DNA from 4 places in the Bacillus swezeyi genome. Region 4 is predicted to be linked to each of the others. Evidence: predicted binding sites of a transcription regulator. Region 4 holds the regulator's gene; each other region holds the start of a gene.
What was found. Region 4 encodes Rex, which represses fermentation and respiration genes when NADH is low (regulators of the CRP and FNR family bind a similar motif). Its sites were predicted from a motif close to TTGTGAAATATTTCACAA; they were not measured.

Region 1 (4,215 bases), 390 kb from region 4:
CAGAGAAGCGGAAAAACTTGCTCCGGCAACTCCTAATAAAATCCCGATAACATACAGTTCGCCGACAGTTGATCCGAACTGCCATCCCCATATCAGCGGGATCATCGTCACCAGCATTCCGCCGATGGCCGTCTTCTTCGGACCAAAACGGTCGGTTAAAATGCCTAAAACAATGCGGAAAACAGACCCGGCCAACGTAGGAATAGCGACAATCAATCCAACCTGTGAAGGTGATAAATCAAAATCCGCCGTGATATAAACACCAAGCGCCCCAAGCAAAACCCAAATCATAAAGCTGACGTCGAAATATAAAAAAGAAGACAACAAGGAAGGCGCATGCCCGCTTTTCCTCAAATCCGCCAATTTCAATTGCAACACTCCCCATCCGATAGATTCTAGAACTTATCATGACAAAATAAAATGGGGTTGGCAGTATTTTTGTCAGCTTTACTTACAAACTAAAAGATTGAATATTTAAAATATTAATATTGAACCGCAGTGTCTGTTTTGGAATGTTGAGCGGGTGATGAGTCATCATTCAAGAATTTAAAGTAAGGCAGGAGAATACCGAGGCATCCTGCTATACAAATGATTGCGCCGATCATGAAAAACATCGGGCGTATTCCGAATACTTCACTGAACCTTCCTCCAATTAAAACGCCGATCATCATGGCACCGCGGTTGATGAAAAGGCGGACGGAAAGTATATTTCCCAAAAGGCGGCGGGGAACCTTTTTTTGGTACAGGGATGTATTGTGAACATTGAAAAAGGGAATAAAAACCCCTGCGGCGGCTTCAATCAGAATGGCTGCCCAAATGGCCGAGGCAAAGCTTAAGAAAATGTAGGAAACCCCTCCGGCAGCCAGAGCGCCGAGCATCATCAGGCGCCGGCTTGTCAAGCAGCCAAGCTTTCCGGCGGCCATCGAGCCAGCGAAATAGCCGAGCGGGAATGCAGCCATAAAATATCCATAGTCCAGTTCACTGCCGCCAAGCTCATCTACTATATACGGGACGTTCAGAACCATTGTGACGCCGACGCCGAATTGGACAAAGGCGAGAAAAATGCCGAGCCAGGCGAGCAGCCGCTGCCTAAAGAAATACCGGATTCCCCCTGATAATTGCTCCAGCCAGCTTTGTCTTTCTTCTTTGTATTCCGGCCGTTTTTCTTTAAGAGTGAAAAGGAAGCCAGCGCTCAAAAAGAAAAACAATGAAGCGGCAGCGAGCGTTTCTTCCGGGCCTAGCCATGCGGCCAAAAAACCCCCAATCGGAGGCGCGATAAACCCCATGAGACGCAGCGTTCCATCGATATAAGCATTGGCTTGTATGAGCTGTTTCTCTTTCACAATGGTCGGGATCACGGCCGTGCCGGCCGGAGCATAGAGAGGCTGAATGAGCCCAATCACCGCCTGCAGCAGCAGCAGGTTCCAAAATTCAAGATTTCCGCAAAAAATCATTAAGATCGGGAAGAGAAATACGAAGGCCCGTGTCAGCTGGGAGAACAGCATGATGTTTTTTCTGCTCCATCGGTCTATAAAAGGGCCGATGATCAGCTGCAAGGCAAGAGAGGGAATAAAATAAACGAGCCAGAAACTGCTCATGGCAAGCTTAGAACCCGTCAATTCATATACAAGCAAAGAATTGGAAAGGGCTCCAATCGCGCCGCCAAGCTCTGAGACAGCCTGTCCGAGCCATAGCGCAAGAAAGGATCTGTTTTTAATAAAACCATTCACCGTCTGAGACATTACCATTCTCCCTACTTTCTCCCTAATGGATTTCCATGGATGAATTTTATAATTTTTGGCTTTTTTATACAACGATAAGGTATATTTTTACCAATAAATGCACAAATTTAGGGAAGAAATAAGTGGAGACACAAAAAAGACAAAAATATAAATGCATAACTCTTGAAAAAGTATGTGAAATATTGCACAATATGAATGTGAAATACTTCACAAACAACTTAGAATTAAAACTAACGGCAAAGGATGATGAAAAATGGCAAACCAAAAAGTCAATCGTACAGTTTTAATCGGTGCTGGATTTGTTGGAAGCAGTTATGCGTTTACGTTAATTAACCAAGGAATCACAGACGAACTTGTGATCATTGATTTAAATAAAGACAAAGCAATGGGCGATGTTATGGACTTAAACCACGGGAAAGCATTTGCGCCGCATCCTGTGAAAACTTGGTACGGCACGTATGAAGATTGCAAGGACGCCGATATTGTCTGCGTTTGCGCAGGAGCAAACCAAAAGCCCGGTGAAACCCGCCTGGATTTAGTCGAAAAAAATCTGAGGATTTTTAAAGGAATCATCGGAGAGGTCATGGCCAGCGGATTTGACGGTATTTTCTTAGTTGCTACAAATCCGGTCGACATCCTCACTTATGCCACATGGAAGTTCAGCGGCCTTCCGAAAGAGCGCGTGATCGGAAGCGGTACGACTCTTGACACTGCACGTTTCCGCTACTTGCTCAGCGAATATTTCGGTGTCGCTGCCCATAATGCGCACGGCTATATCATCGGTGAACACGGGGATACGGAGCTGCCTGTCTGGAGCCATGCGAATATCGGCGGAGTACCCGTCAGCGATTTGCTGAAAAAGAATGAGAACTACAAAGCGGAAGATCTTGATGAACTGTTTGACAATGTGAAAAATGCAGCTTACCACATTATCGAGAAAAAAGGTGCGACATATTACGGAGTTGCCATGAGCCTGGCGCGTATCACGAAAGCCATCTACCGCAACGAAGAAGCGATCTTAACCGTCAGCGCCCATCTTGACGGCGAATTCGGCGAAGAAGACGTTTATATCGGAGTTCCGGCAGTCGTCAGCCGAGACGGAGCAAAGAAAATCATTGAGCTTGATCTGAATGAAAAAGAAAAAGAGCAGTTCAAGCATAGTGCAGGCGTGTTAAAAGAGATCTTAGAACCGCATTTTGGACCGAAAGCGTAACCTAATGAACACTATAAAGATAGAGAGATGATGACAATGTGGCAGCAGATATACGATCCGTTTGGGAATGAATTTATTAGTGCTTTTGTCGCCATTCTGCCGATTCTTTTCTTTCTGCTTGCGCTGACCGTATTGAAAATGAAGGGAATTATTTCCGCCTTTTTAACGCTTGCGGTCAGCTTTCTCGTATCCGTGTTCTTTTTTCACATGCCGGCCGCTAAAGCTGTCTCCGCTGTTTTTCTGGGGATAGCAAACGGTCTGTGGCCGATCGGATATATTGTGCTGATGGCTGTATGGCTCTATAAAATATCTGTTAAAACAGGGAAGTTTAAAGTGATCAGAGCGAGCATTGCCGGTATTTCGTCCGATCAGCGGCTTCAGCTGCTGCTTATCGGTTTCAGTTTTAACGCCTTTTTGGAAGGTGCGGCGGGTTTCGGGGTGCCGATAGCGATCAGTGCCGTTCTGCTTGTCGAGCTTGGTTTTAAACCGTTGAAAGCGGCATCCCTCTGTTTAATCGCAAATGCGGCTTCCGGCGCTTTTGGAGCGATCGGTATTCCTGTTATTACAGGGGCGCAAATGGGAGGTTTGACACCGCTTGAACTTTCCAGGACATTGGCCTGGATGCTTCCGGTCATCGCCTTTGCCGTTCCTTTCCTGCTCGTTTTCATTTTGGACGGGTTCAAAGGAATAAGAGAAACGCTGCCGGCCCTTCTAGTCTTGAGCGGAAGCTATACGGCCGTCCAGGCATTTACAATGATTGCTCTTGGGCCGGAGCTTGCCAACATTTTAGCTGCTTTAATCAGCATGGGCGCTTTGGCGCTGTTCCTCAGAAAATGGCAGCCGCGCCATATATACAGGGAAGCGGGTAATGAACAGGAGTCGGCTGAGAGATACAGTGCAGCAGACATCATCAAAGCCTGGTCGCCGTTTTATATCTTGACAGGCGTGATTGCCCTATGGAGCCTGCCGGTTTTTAAAGGGCTCTTTCAGGAAGGCGGTTTGCTTCAGAAAACAACGATCTTATACAAAATCCCTTTCCTTCATCAGGAAGTGTTGAAAACACCGCCGATTTCTCCTGAAGCGGCACCGCTTGATGCCGTGCTGAAACTTGATTTGGTTTCAGCAACGGGAACGGCCATTCTGCTCGCCGCGATCGTCACGATTCTGCTGAGCCGAAACATCAATTTCCGCGGCGGCATCTCCTGTTTGAAGGAAACGGGCCGGGAATTATGGATTCCCATTCTCACCATTTGCTTCGTC
Region 2 (4,215 bases), 1.9 Mb from region 4:
AGTCAACGCTCTTTCATACCCTTTCGCGGCGTGGGAAAATACCAAAAAGCCGCTTCGAATGGCGAGCAGCAATAAAATAATGCTGCCGGGAATCAAAAGCACCGTTCCCAACACAAAAGTCCCCCCGGGAAAAAAGCTGAAGAGGGCAACGACAATTCCGACGATAAAGACATTTGTGACTTCCCATGTCGGAGAGAGATAGCGGTTTGCGATGTTTGTCGCTTTTAACTGTTTTTTATTCATATAAATCATCGACCAAAAGCCGGCTCCAAAATCCATGGACGCCATGACGGCGTAGATGAATATGAATCCCCAGACGATCGAAATAGCCAGCAGGGCATCTGTTGTTCCATCCAATAGCATCATATGACTCCCTTCTGTTGTCCCGTGATTTTTATGCTTCAGAGGTTTTAAGGTCTTCTTCGACAGGATGGCGTTTAAAATAATATTGCAAAACGAACACCACCGCTGCTCCTAAAATGACATAGACAATAAAGAACAAAAGAAATAATATGCCGATTGAACCCGATGTCGTGACCACTTCAGACGTTTTCTGCATGTGATAGATCACCCAAGGCTGTCTTCCGGTACATGCAAAGACCCAGCCGAATTCAATCGCAAGCAGGCTGAGCGGTCCTGCCGTCGTAAAAAAAATCAGCATCCAGCGCGGAAAATGGTCTCTTTTTAAAACCTTTCTCCATATTAAGCCGGCTGCGGCATAAACGATCAAGAGGCTGCCGATTAATACCATCCCGTTAAACAGCGTATGGATGAACAGAGGCGGCCACTCATCCCTCGGAAATTCATTCAAACCTTTAACGACGGTATCAAACCGATTACCTGCCAAAAAGCTCAGAGCCCACGGAATTTCAATCGCCCACTTAATCGATTGTGTGGCTTCATCAGGTATACCGCCGATTGCCAGGGGCGCATGGGACTGGGTTTCAAATAACCCTTCCGCACCGGCCAGCTTTTCAGGCTGATAATGGTGAAGATATTGTGCGGATTCATGCCCGCTTATTGCAGTGATCAGAGAAAACACGCCTCCGACGAGCAGTCCGAGCAGAAGCGCTTTTCTATGCAGGGTATACACTTTTTCGTTCCCGCGATTGCGGAGCATTTTGTATGCCGCGATTGTCGCAATGATAAAAGCGCCTGTCATAAAAGCAGAAACAACGACATGGCCGGCCGTCACTGCAAAGCTTTTATTAAAAAAGGCTGTCCATGGCTGAACGTCTGTGATTTCACCGCCCACAATCTTGAAGCCTTCAGGCGTTCCCTGGAAAGCGTGAACGTTCGTAATTAAGATGGCTGAAGCGGCCGCCCCGATGACGATAAAGATAACGGCTGTGATTCTCATGAGAGGTGTCAAGCGGTCTGCCGCATATACATAAATAGACATGAACAAAGCCTCGATAAAAAATGCGTAAATTTCGATTTGAAAAGGCAGTGACATCACTTTTCCGATCACTTCCATGAATCCAGGCCAAAGAAGCGCCAGCTGTGTTCCTGCAATGGTTCCGGTCGGGATCGCAACTCCCAGCAAAACGGCTTGCGCCTTTGTCCATCTTTTAGCCATAATGCCGTAATGGGGATCTTTTGTTTTTTGATAAATCAGCTCAGCCAAAAGGATCATCAAAGGAATTCCGACGCCCAAAGATGCGAAGATAATATGGAATCCCATCGTTGTTCCGAAAAGGCTTCTTGCAAAAATTAAATCATTCATCCGGAAAGCCACCTTTCATGCACACCATTTTGCTTTTATTGTTTACCTCCTTTTTTAGATTATTCTTCCTCTTGAATATCAAAATTGTAAAATGCTTAAAATATGTAAAAAGGAAGCGTTGCTTTTTGACATGGAGAAATGGAAGGTTTATAATAAAACGTAATTGTTACGTTTTAAAGGAGGAATGGATCAATGAAACCCAATATTCATCCTAAAACCCATAAAGTGATCTTTCAGGATGTAAACAGCGGATACCGTTTTTTGAGCAGTTCAACAAAAACGTCTTCTGAAACGGCAGAGTGGGAAGACGGCAAAACGTATCCGGTGATTAAAGTTGAAGTGAGTTCTGACACCCATCCGTTTTACACAGGCAGACAAAAATTCAATGAAAAAGGCGGAAGGGTTGAGCAGTTTAAGAAAAGATTCAACATGGACTAAAAGGCCGGGGCATCCGGTCTTTTTTTCTGCAATACAATTAAAAAAACGCGCATGCAGGCATGCGCGCCAGAAGTTATAGCTATTGATTTGATAAAGCTTTTTTCAATACAGATAGGTTTTCTTTCATGATGCTGACATAGTCTTCACCATTTTCGATGTCCTCTTTAGAAACGGATTCAAGGTTTTTCATCGTCAAGCTTTCAGCACCGATCTCTTTTTTAATGATCTCTGAGATTTTGCTGCTCACATTGCTTTCAAAGATCACATATTTAATATTGTGTTCTTTTGCGGTTTTAACGATATTTTCAAGCTCTTTTTGGGAAGGCTCCTCTGTCGGTGAAAGGCCAAGCACGCTCATTTGTTCAATTCCATAGCGCTTTTCCCAGTAGCCATATGCGGCATGAGAGACGAGGATTTCTTTTTTGTCGGCCTTGTCGACTGTTTGTTTAAAGTCCTGATGAAGCTGATCCAAATCTTTTTTTAGAGATTCATAGTTTTTTGTAAAGGTTTGTTCATGATCCGGGTCTAATTGAACGAGCTCATTTTTAATATTTTCCGCTAGTTGTTCAGCAAGAACTGGGTCAAGCCAGATGTGCGGGTCTTTATCTCCGTGGTCATGATCGTGTTCTTCAGATTCGGCATGCTCATGACCGTGATCCTCGTCATGTCCGTCTTCTTCATGTGCATGCTCTTCTTCGTGGGAGAGGAGATCGATGCCTTCTCCCGCTTTGAGGATTTTAACGTTGCTGCCTTTTAATGTATTGACGGCTTTCTCTGCGAAGCCTTCAACACCAACGCCGGAATAAATAAAGGCGTCTGAGTCCGAAATCTCCGCCATTGTTTTTGAGCTTGGCTCATAAGTATGTGCCTCAACGTTAGGAGGGTAGACGCTTTTGACGTTCACATATTCCCCGCCGATTTTTTCTGTGAAATCTTCAAGCGGATAAATGGTTGTATAAATGTCCAATTTTTCTTTATCTTCTTTTTGATCGCCGGAAGCTCCATTGCTTGAGCAGCCTGCGGTTAATCCGGCAGCAAGAATGAATGCAGATGCTAATCCGAATGCTTTTTTCATCGTATTTCTCCTCTCAATATAAAAACTGAAGTCGTTCCGATTTAATGAATCCTGTATCATTGTATCGTAATAATTACGATTTGAAAAGAGGAAATCATAGTTAAATAAATTCTGGAAGCGGGTCGTCCATGACCGACCAGTCTGAAACCATTTCTTCCTCGCTCAATAAACACTCATCAAGGGAGCGGATCAAATCCGCCCGGTTCATTTGAATGCCGATAAACACAATGTCTGTTTTACGGTCACCGTGCGTTTCATGCCATTCCTGTTTCAGTTCGGGATCTTCTTCAAGTGCAAGCTGCTGTTCTTCTTGAGAACACGCTGCAATCCAATGACCGGCGCTTTGGATCATCAGGGAGGAACCCGCCTGAGAAAGAAGGCCGGCTGTTTCATTTCTGCTGGCGAGCCAGAAAAATCCTTTTGCCCTGATGATTTCAGCGGGCCAGCTTTCCAGCCAGCTCATCAGCCTTTCAGGGTGAAACGGCCGCCTTTTTTGATAGACGAATGAAGAGATTCCGAATTCTTCTGTTTCAGGTGTGTGTTCTTCATTCAGCTCTTTGATCCATCCGGCGGATTGGCTTGCTTTTTCAAAATCAAATTTTTTTGTGTTGATGATGTTATGCAGCGGTACTTTTCCAAATGCGGCAGGGATCATTTCACAGCCGGGATTTAATTTTTTTAAGGACCAGAAAAGCTTTTCCTGCTCTTTTTCGCTCAGCAAATCGGTTTTATTTAAAATGATCACATCGGCAAATTCAATTTGTTCAATTAATAGATCGGCCACTTCCCGGCTGTCGGTTTTATCGGCGGCCTGTTTTCTTTCCAACAGGCTTTCACCAGAAGCAAAATCCTCGAAAAAACGGCTGCCGTCGACAACCGTTACCATCGTATCAAGCCGGCAGTATTCGGTTAAATCAATGTCAAGTTCCTCGTCTTTGTATGTGAAAGTCTGGGCGACGGGAATCGGTTCGCTGAT
Region 3 (4,215 bases), 1.0 Mb from region 4:
AAACAATTCAATTGTAGGCGTATGAATTTTATGCTCCGCAACACTCAGTAAAAAGCCGGTGGAAGATGAATCCTTGAATAAGCCGGTTGCAAAGATGAGGCCTGCAAAAAAGACAGCGCCCATTAAGTTTCCCGCATAGCTGAATCCCCACATCTTGATGACATCGGCCCAGCGCATTTTTTTGCGAAGTGCTGCAAATGTATAATAAAACGTGTTTCCCGTGAATAAATCTCCCCCGCCATAGACAATCAATATAATGGCGCCCCCAAATGTGATCGCTGCAATCGGATATGTGAAAGGAGATTGCTCAAGATAAAAGAGGTTCCCCGTTTTAAATGCGACGATCACGCCGAATCCGATGAACATACTTGCCAGTATAGAGCGCAAAAGGTAACGGAGTCGGCTTTGTACGAAAATTCCGTATTTTTTTAAAGCAAGCTCTTCAACTAGAATAAGCGATTTAGTTTCCATGTTTACCACCACCATCAAGTGTTTACTTAAGAAGTCTTTTTAATACGACTTAAGTATATCAGGATATTGTGAAGTATTTCACATATTTAATGACTTTTATGTGAACGGCCATCATGTAAGCTTTGTGGAAGCCTAACCCATCGAGCGCTTTTCATTTCTTCAGCATTTTTGTATAAAGTGAATGGGGGTGACAGAATGGACATCAAAACAGTTATTGAAAAAGCGGTGCAATCAGCCGGACGCAGTCTCTCGATCAGGCATGTAAGAGAAGTAGGCGGAGGCGACATCAATCACACTTTTCTTGTGGAAACAGATGAAACGTATTTGTTCGTCAAAGTAAACAAGGGTGTGCCTTCCGACTTTTTTGAAAAAGAAGCCATGGGACTTCAAGAATTGAGGAAAACAGGGGCTGTGAAAGTGCCGGAAGTGATTGCCTATAATGAAAAGAGCGCTCCGGAGCGCTTCCTCGTTCTTTCATATATCAAAAGTATTCGGTCTTCAGGATCGGAAGAAGAATTAGGAAGACGTCTCGCTGCCATGCATCGAACGGAAAAGCCTTATTACGGATTGGCATATGACAATTACATCGGCACATGTAAGCAGGAAAACGGCGTGTATGACAGCTGGCAGGCTTACTATCGGGATCAAAGGCTGCTTCCGCAGATCATGGCCGCCCGGGAAAAAGGATTATTAAACGACCAGCAGGCAAAGCGCCACATCCGGCTCGCTGAAGCCTCCGGCTGCTGGCTTCCGGACGACCCTCGTGCATCTGTTCTGCACGGTGATCTATGGGGAGGCAATTGGATGACGGGGGAGGATGGCTCTCCATACCTCATTGATCCGGCTGTTTTATATGGGGATTATCGCATGGATCTGGCGATGACCGCTTTATTCGGCGGTTTTTCTGATCGGTTTTACCGCGCTTATGAAGAGGCGTCGGGTCAGCCCCTTACCCGGGAAGTATGGCCGCTCTATCAGCTTTTTTATATCTATTTGCACTTGAATTCGTTTGGAAAAAGCTATTTGGTTCATGCTGAGAGAATTGTACAGCGGTATATCGGTTAAAAACAGAATGTCGTCTAAGTGCAGGTAAAAGATACCGATTTTGTGACAGCTTCAGGACACCCTTCATAGGGTGTTTTTTAGTTGATAAACATGGGTTTGCAAGTCGGTATGGTAAATAAAACCTATTTGTTGTCAAAAAAAGTTTAAACTTTCTTCAATATTTGGCCACAAAATGATCCAAATTTTAGGTAATTAGATCTTTTTTTCTATAAACAAACGGTGTAAATTACTTATATAAGAAGTACAAAGATTGATTTATAAGTCTATTGGATTATTTTTTGAACAATCACACCTGAGGGAAGTTCCGAGTGTCGTCCCTCATGATTTTGTGAAGTATTGAACAAGTTTATTTATCATGATCTGTGATCAACAATGGAAATGGAGGAAGCAGGGGATGAACGAATTAATCTTAGCCAGATTTCAATTTGCTTCAACGACGATTTTTCACTTTATTTTTGTTCCGATGTCCATCGGGCTTGTCTTTATGGTTGCTTTGATGGAGACCCTTTATGTTGTGAAGAAAAAAGATATGTACAGGACGATGGCTAAATTTTGGGGGCACTTATTTTTAATTAACTTTGCAGTCGGTGTTGTCACCGGCATCTTGCAGGAATTTCAGTTCGGGATGAACTGGTCGGAATACTCCCGCTTTGTCGGCGATGTATTCGGGGCTCCGCTCGCTGTTGAGGCTCTCTTGGCTTTCTTTATGGAATCGACCTTTATCGGCCTGTGGATTTTCGGCTGGGACCGCCTTCCGAAAAAGATTCACTTGCTGTCCATCTGGCTTGTTTCACTGGGCACAATTCTGTCGGCGTTTTGGATTTTGGCAGCCAACTCATTTATGCAGGAACCTGTTGGTTTTGCCATCAAAAACGGCCGTGCGGAAATGACTGACTTCTTTGCAATCATTAAGAATCCGCAGCTATGGGTGGAATTTCCGCACGTGATTTTCGGCGCGCTGGCTACCGGTTCGTTTTTTATTGCCGGTGTGAGTGCATACAAAATGCTGAAAAAACAGGAAATGCTGTTTTTTAAAAAATCTTTTCAGATTGCGATGGTTGTGGCGCTGGTTTCCGGTATCGGAGTTGCATTCAGCGGACATGAACAGGCGCAGCATCTGATGAAAAGCCAGCCGATGAAAATGGCCGCAAGTGAAGCGCTTTGGGATGACAGCGGTGATCCGGCTGCGTGGACGATGCTTGCCAATATTGATACGGACAAGCAGGAGAACAAATCTGAACTCAGCATTCCTTATGCACTCAGCTATCTTGCGTATAAACAGTTCAGCGGAGATGTGCCTGGAATGAAAACTTTGCAGAAACAATATGAAGAAAAGTATGGCGAAGGAAACTACATTCCTCCGGTGAAAACGACGTTCTGGAGCTTCAGGATTATGGCTGGTGCAGGCATGTTAATGATCGCTGCCGCTTTGACAGGTCTTATCCTCAGCTTCCGCAAAAAGCTTGAGACAAGCAAGTGGTTTTTGCGGGGGATGGTTGCTCTGATCGCGTTTCCGTTCATCGCAAACACGGCAGGCTGGATCATGACTGAGATCGGACGCCAGCCATGGACGGTCTTTGGCATTTTGACGACCGCGCAGTCTGTTTCACCGAACGTTTCGGCGGGAATGCTGCTGTTCTCGGTCATCGCGTTTACTGCGATTTATCTCATACTGGCAATCATCCTTGTCTACTTGTTTATCCGCGAGATTAAAAAAGGGGCTGCACATCATGATCACCATCATGAGGATTCCGTATCGACAGACCCGTTTGATCAGGAGGTTTACCATGGTATCTCTTAATGAGCTTTGGTTCATATTAGTCGCTGTGTTGTTCGTAGGTTTTTTCTTTCTGGAAGGTTTTGATTTTGGCGTCGGCATGGCGACCCGGTTTCTCGGCCGCAATGAGCTTGAGCGGAGGGTGATGATCAATACGATCGGCCCCTTCTGGGATGCGAACGAGGTCTGGCTGCTGACGGGCGGAGGCGCAATTTTTGCCGCGTTTCCGAATTGGTATGCAACCATGTTCAGCGGGTACTACATCCCCTTCGTCTTTGTGCTGCTTGCCTTGATCGGACGGGGTGTCGCTTTTGAGTTTAGAGGGAAAGTGGAGACCGCTAAATGGACAAAAACATGGGATTGGGTCGTATTTTTCGGCAGCCTGCTGCCTCCGTTTTTGTTCGGAGTTTTATTCACCAGTATTCTACGGGGGATGCCGATTGATGCTGAGATGAATCTACACGCCGGTTTTACAGATTACGTCAATGTCTATTCCGTCACTGGAGGAGTCACCGTCACGCTTCTTTGTCTCTTGCACGGGTTGATCTTTATTACACTCAGAACAGAAGCCGATTTGCGCGATCGTGCAAGACAGCTCGCTAAAAAAATCGTATTTGCTGTTTTGGCAGCGCTCGTCGCTTTTGTTGCACTGTCTATTTTTGAAACGGATCTGTTTACAGGACGCGGACATGTGACGATACCGCTTGCCGCTCTGATTGTCGTCTGCTATGTGCTTTCCATTATATTTATGAAACAAAAGCGCGATGGCTGGACGTTTGCCATGACGGGAGCGGGGATCGCGCTCACAGTGGCGACGATTTTCACGGCGCTGTTCCCGCGGGTTATGATCAGCTCGGTCAAAAGCGCATATGATTTAACGGTTTACAATGCTTCTTCAGGCG
Region 4 (4,215 bases):
TGTACGCGGGCCGAGTCGTCAAATCCGGCAAATCCAAGCCCGTGCATCACTGATCTGACTTCAGCTTCATATTGATAGCCGCCTTTGTCTTTAAACTCCTGCTGCAGTCTGTCATATGTTTTCATTAAGGATTCCAGCTTGTCTGGATCAGCGTGCGCCATTTGTTCTTCTATTGAACGCATCTCTTTTTCCATCTTTTTCAGAAAATCAAATACCGACAGGAGCTCTTCTTTAATTGTCAGCTTGGAATCAAGCCCTGAATGCTGATCAAGATAGCCCATCGTCAAATCCTTCGGCTTGATGATTTCTCCTTCTTCATAAGACAGCCGTCCGGCAATAATTTTTAAAAAAGTAGATTTTCCGGCACCGTTGCGTCCGACGATTGCAATCCGATCCCGTGATCTGACTTCCAGCTTTATATTCGTTAAAATAGAATCGGCTCCAAATGATTTTGAGAGCTGATTGACTTGTAAGATCATCATGATATTTCACCTCTTGTTTGCTAGTTTAAGTGTAGCCTATCAGATAGCAGTCAGCAAACAATTAAGCGGGGTCTGGAAGATTTTAACCAAAAGAAAAAGACAGAACGAAGAAAATAGTGTATGATCGTTATAAGGAGAGTTATGATCATGAATGAATTTACACACTTTAATGAACAAGGCAGAGCCAAGATGGTTGATATAAGTGAAAAGGGAGCTTCAGTCCGCACTGCTGTGGCCATTTCAAGCGTGTCAATGAACAGAGACGTGCATGAAAAAATCAAGAATCAAGAAATGGGAAAAGGCGATGTTTTGGCAGTGGCGCAAGTGGCCGGCATCATGGCTGCAAAACAAACATCAGTTATCATCCCGATGTGCCATCCGATTGCCCTCAAGGGAGTCGATATTGCCTTTCAATGGGAGGAAAAAGAACAGAAAAGCATTTTGCACATTCAGTCTAAAGTCAAGACAAAAGGGAGCACAGGTGTGGAAATGGAAGCGTTAACTTCTGCTTCCGTATGTGCGCTTACCGTCTATGACATGTGTAAAGCGGCGGATAAGGGAATGGTGATAGGCCCGACCTGTCTTGCAGAAAAGACAGGCGGAAAAAACGGTGACTATAAAAGGGAAAAAGCTGATGTAGACATGGAGGATCGCTTATGAACATGGATCATTCAAAAATTCCGCAAGCGACAGCGAAGCGGCTGCCGTTATATTATCGTTTTTTAAAAAACCTTCATGCATCCGGGAAACAGCGTGTATCATCCGCAGAACTGAGCGATGCCGTAAAGGTCGATTCCGCGACAATCCGCAGGGATTTTTCGTACTTTGGCGCGCTCGGTAAAAAAGGGTACGGCTACAATGTCAATTATCTGCTGTCCTTTTTCAGAAAGACGCTTGATCAGGATGAAATGACAAACGTAACGCTCATTGGCGTGGGAAATTTAGGGACAGCCTTTCTCCATTACAATTTTATCAAAAACAATAATACTAAAATTGCAATGGCTTTTGATATCAATGAGCACAAAATCGGGACGGAAGTTGGCGGTGTTCCCGTCTATGACTTAAACAAGCTTGAAGAGCATATGACAGATGATATACCCGTCGCCATTTTGACGGTTCCGGCCCAAGCCGCGCAATCCATTACAGACAGGCTTGTTGCGCTGGGCATTAAAGGCATTCTTAATTTTACGCCGGCTCGTTTGAATGTGCCGGAACACATTCGGATTCATCATATAGATTTGGCGGTTGAACTTCAGTCACTCGTGTATTTTCTGAAACATTATTCAATGAATGAAAAGTAAAACGGGAAACTTAAAAATAAAGGAAAGGGGGCAGGCTTTATGCCGATCGGTCCTGGAAGCTTTATTTTAATCGTCGTGGTGGCGCTTTTGATTTTCGGCCCGAAAAAACTTCCCGAGCTTGGAAAAGCGGCGGGAAATACGTTGCGGGAATTTAAAAATGCAACAAAAGGGTTAGCAGATGACGATTCCGATAAAAAGAAAGAAGATCAGTAGGATAGGATGACATTTATGAAGGGAAAAGAAATGTCGCTGGTAGAACATATCACAGAACTTCGAAAACGGTTCGTGATCATTTTTTTCTTTTTTGCCGTTTTTGTTGCAGCAGGCTTTTTTTTGGCAAAGCCGTTGATCATTTATCTGCAGCAGACGGATGAGGCGAAACGGCTGACGCTTAATGCGTTCAAGCTGACAGACCCTTTATTTGTGTATGTGCAGTTCGCCTTCATTATCGGCGCTGTCTTGACTTCGCCGCTTATTTTATATCAGCTGTGGGCTTTTATCAGCCCGGGGCTGTATAAGAAAGAACGCAAAGTGACGCTCAGCTATATTCCGGTATCGATCATACTCTTTTTAGGCGGCATTGCCTTTTCTTACTTTATTTTATTTCCGTTTGTCGTTGATTTTATGACGAGAATCTCCGATGATTTGCATGTAAATCAAGTCATCGGAGTACATGAGTATTTTCAGTTTCTGCTGCAATTAACGCTTCCTTTCGGCTTATTGTTTCAGATGCCTGTGGTCATCATGTTTATTACAAGGCTCGGACTGGTGACGCCCATGTTTTTGGCAAAGATCAGAAAGTATGCTTACTTTGTTTTGTTTGTCATTGCGGCGCTCATCACACCGCCCGAGCTTTTGTCTCATTTAATGGTTTCAGTGCCTTTATTATTCCTATATGAGGTCAGTATCGTGATTTCCAGAATATCTTACAGGCAGGCGCAAAAAACAGTTATCCAAGAGGAAAATCAAGCGTTTTTAAAAGACCAAATCAAATAAAGAGCCATCCTCATATTCCGAGAATGGCTCTTTTCTATCAGTACAGGGTTATTGATCTTTTCGTTTCAGTTTGCTCGACAAGGCGAACATTTTAAAGGAAATGCTGATATTATAGGCAGCGAAAAGCATCAGAAGAATGGTGTAAAAAGACCACATGTTTCCCGGTGAGGTAGCTGCCAGATATGTAAACAGCACGCCTGTCAACAAATAAATCAATCCCCAAAACTTAGGGCTTCTCATCATAAAAATCCTCCAATAATCAACTGCAATTTCTCCAATCGCTCCAAATATTCTTCAATCGGCCCTCGGAAAGTCTGCAGCAAGACAACAAGCGTATTCATGGCGACATGGGCGAAAATGGGAACGATAATCCGGTTTGTCCTGACGTATAAAAAGGCGAATGTGAATCCCATTGCCGTGTAGATTAAAAGGTGTGAGAAATCCATATGGACAACCGAGAAGATCACGGAACTAAAGAGAGCGGCGATGAAAAAATTAGTTTTTTCGTAGATCGCGCCGAATATAATCTTTCTGAAAATGATTTCCTCAAGGATCGGACCGAACACAGAAGAGACAAACATCATCAGCGGCAATGTGCTGATGATTTCCATGATGCGCTGTGTATTTTCCGATTCCGGGTTGACCCCGAACAAGTTCATTTCGATCGAAGCGGCAATCGATTGGGCAAACAGGGCAAGAAAAACACCGCCGACAGCCCATCCGATAGATGCTCCAACAGATGCTTTCGAACCGTTGCGAAGCGTTGTTTTCGGCACCGTCCTCAGGATCAGCAGCACGATGACAAGGCAGAGGGGAAAGGCGATGACCGACCACACGCCTGTCAGTGTAAGCTTTGCTTCGGCGGGCGCCATGCCTCTTCCCACGCCCAAAAAGTACAGCAGGGGAAGGCCGACAGCAGCCGACAACTGCATGAGGACATATGTCAAAATAATAAACCAATATTGTTTTCTCAAGCCGTATGTACTCCTTTTCTAAAATGTAATACAGACTATGTTTATTGTAACACACCTCTTTTTAAATTATAGGGCGATAAGGATGAGCATTAAAAAATGTAAGCGCAAAAAATTTTAATCTTATCACTTGAAATTGCCTGGGAGATTCTTTATTATAATAATTGTGTTAGCACTCAACAGATGCGAGTGCTAAAATTACATATGAAAATATTGAGGAGGTTGTTTCATTGTTAAAGCCATTAGGTGATCGCGTTGTCATTGAGCTCGTTGAGTCTGAAGAAAAAACTGCTAGCGGAATCGTACTTCCTGACTCCGCAAAAGAAAAACCCCAAGAGGGTAAAGTGGTTGCTGCCGGTTCAGGCCGTGTATTAGAGAGCGGAGAGCGCGTTGCATTAGAAGTTAAAACAGGCGACCGCATCATCTTCTCAAAATATGCAGGTACCGAAGTGAAGTATGAAGGTA

Region 1: a site for Rex is predicted at 1,938-1,955, ahead of RBH91_RS01985 (L-lactate dehydrogenase). Genes of this name have one in related genera too.
Region 2: a site for Rex is predicted at 1,811-1,828, ahead of RBH91_RS16975 (cytochrome ubiquinol oxidase subunit I). Genes of this name have one in related genera too.
Region 3: a site for Rex is predicted at 1,863-1,880, ahead of RBH91_RS21380 (cytochrome ubiquinol oxidase subunit I). Genes of this name have one in related genera too.

What each region holds. Positions count from the first base shown of each region.
Region 1 covers NZ_CP133085.1:364,208-368,422, forward strand. Annotated here, with positions in the region: gene RBH91_RS01975 (nitrate/nitrite transporter) at 1-369, opposite strand, end outside; gene RBH91_RS01980 (MFS transporter) at 483-1,730, opposite strand; gene RBH91_RS01985 (L-lactate dehydrogenase) at 1,996-2,955, shown strand; gene RBH91_RS01990 (L-lactate permease) at 2,992-4,215, shown strand, end outside.
Region 2 covers NZ_CP133085.1:3,421,988-3,426,202, reverse strand. Annotated here, with positions in the region: gene RBH91_RS16980 (cytochrome d ubiquinol oxidase subunit II) at 1-357, opposite strand, end outside; gene RBH91_RS16975 (cytochrome ubiquinol oxidase subunit I) at 395-1,726, opposite strand; gene RBH91_RS16970 (type B 50S ribosomal protein L31) at 1,919-2,164, shown strand; gene RBH91_RS16965 (metal ABC transporter substrate-binding protein) at 2,244-3,239, opposite strand; gene RBH91_RS16960 (GTP-binding protein) at 3,340-4,215, opposite strand, start outside.
Region 3 covers NZ_CP133085.1:4,270,756-4,274,970, reverse strand. Annotated here, with positions in the region: gene RBH91_RS21390 (formate/nitrite transporter family protein) at 1-471, opposite strand, end outside; gene RBH91_RS21385 (fructosamine kinase family protein) at 667-1,536, shown strand; gene RBH91_RS21380 (cytochrome ubiquinol oxidase subunit I) at 1,931-3,337, shown strand; gene cydB (cytochrome d ubiquinol oxidase subunit II) at 3,324-4,215, shown strand, end outside.
Region 4 covers NZ_CP133085.1:750,032-754,246, forward strand. Annotated here, with positions in the region: gene RBH91_RS03460 (ABC-F family ATP-binding cassette domain-containing protein) at 1-482, opposite strand, end outside; gene moaC (cyclic pyranopterin monophosphate synthase MoaC) at 630-1,142, shown strand; gene RBH91_RS03470 (redox-sensing transcriptional repressor Rex) at 1,139-1,783, shown strand; gene RBH91_RS03475 (twin-arginine translocase TatA/TatE family subunit) at 1,823-1,996, shown strand; gene tatC (twin-arginine translocase subunit TatC) at 2,003-2,779, shown strand; gene RBH91_RS03485 (YdiK family protein) at 2,828-3,019, opposite strand; gene RBH91_RS03490 (CPBP family intramembrane glutamic endopeptidase) at 3,019-3,753, opposite strand; gene groES (co-chaperone GroES) at 3,981-4,215, shown strand, end outside.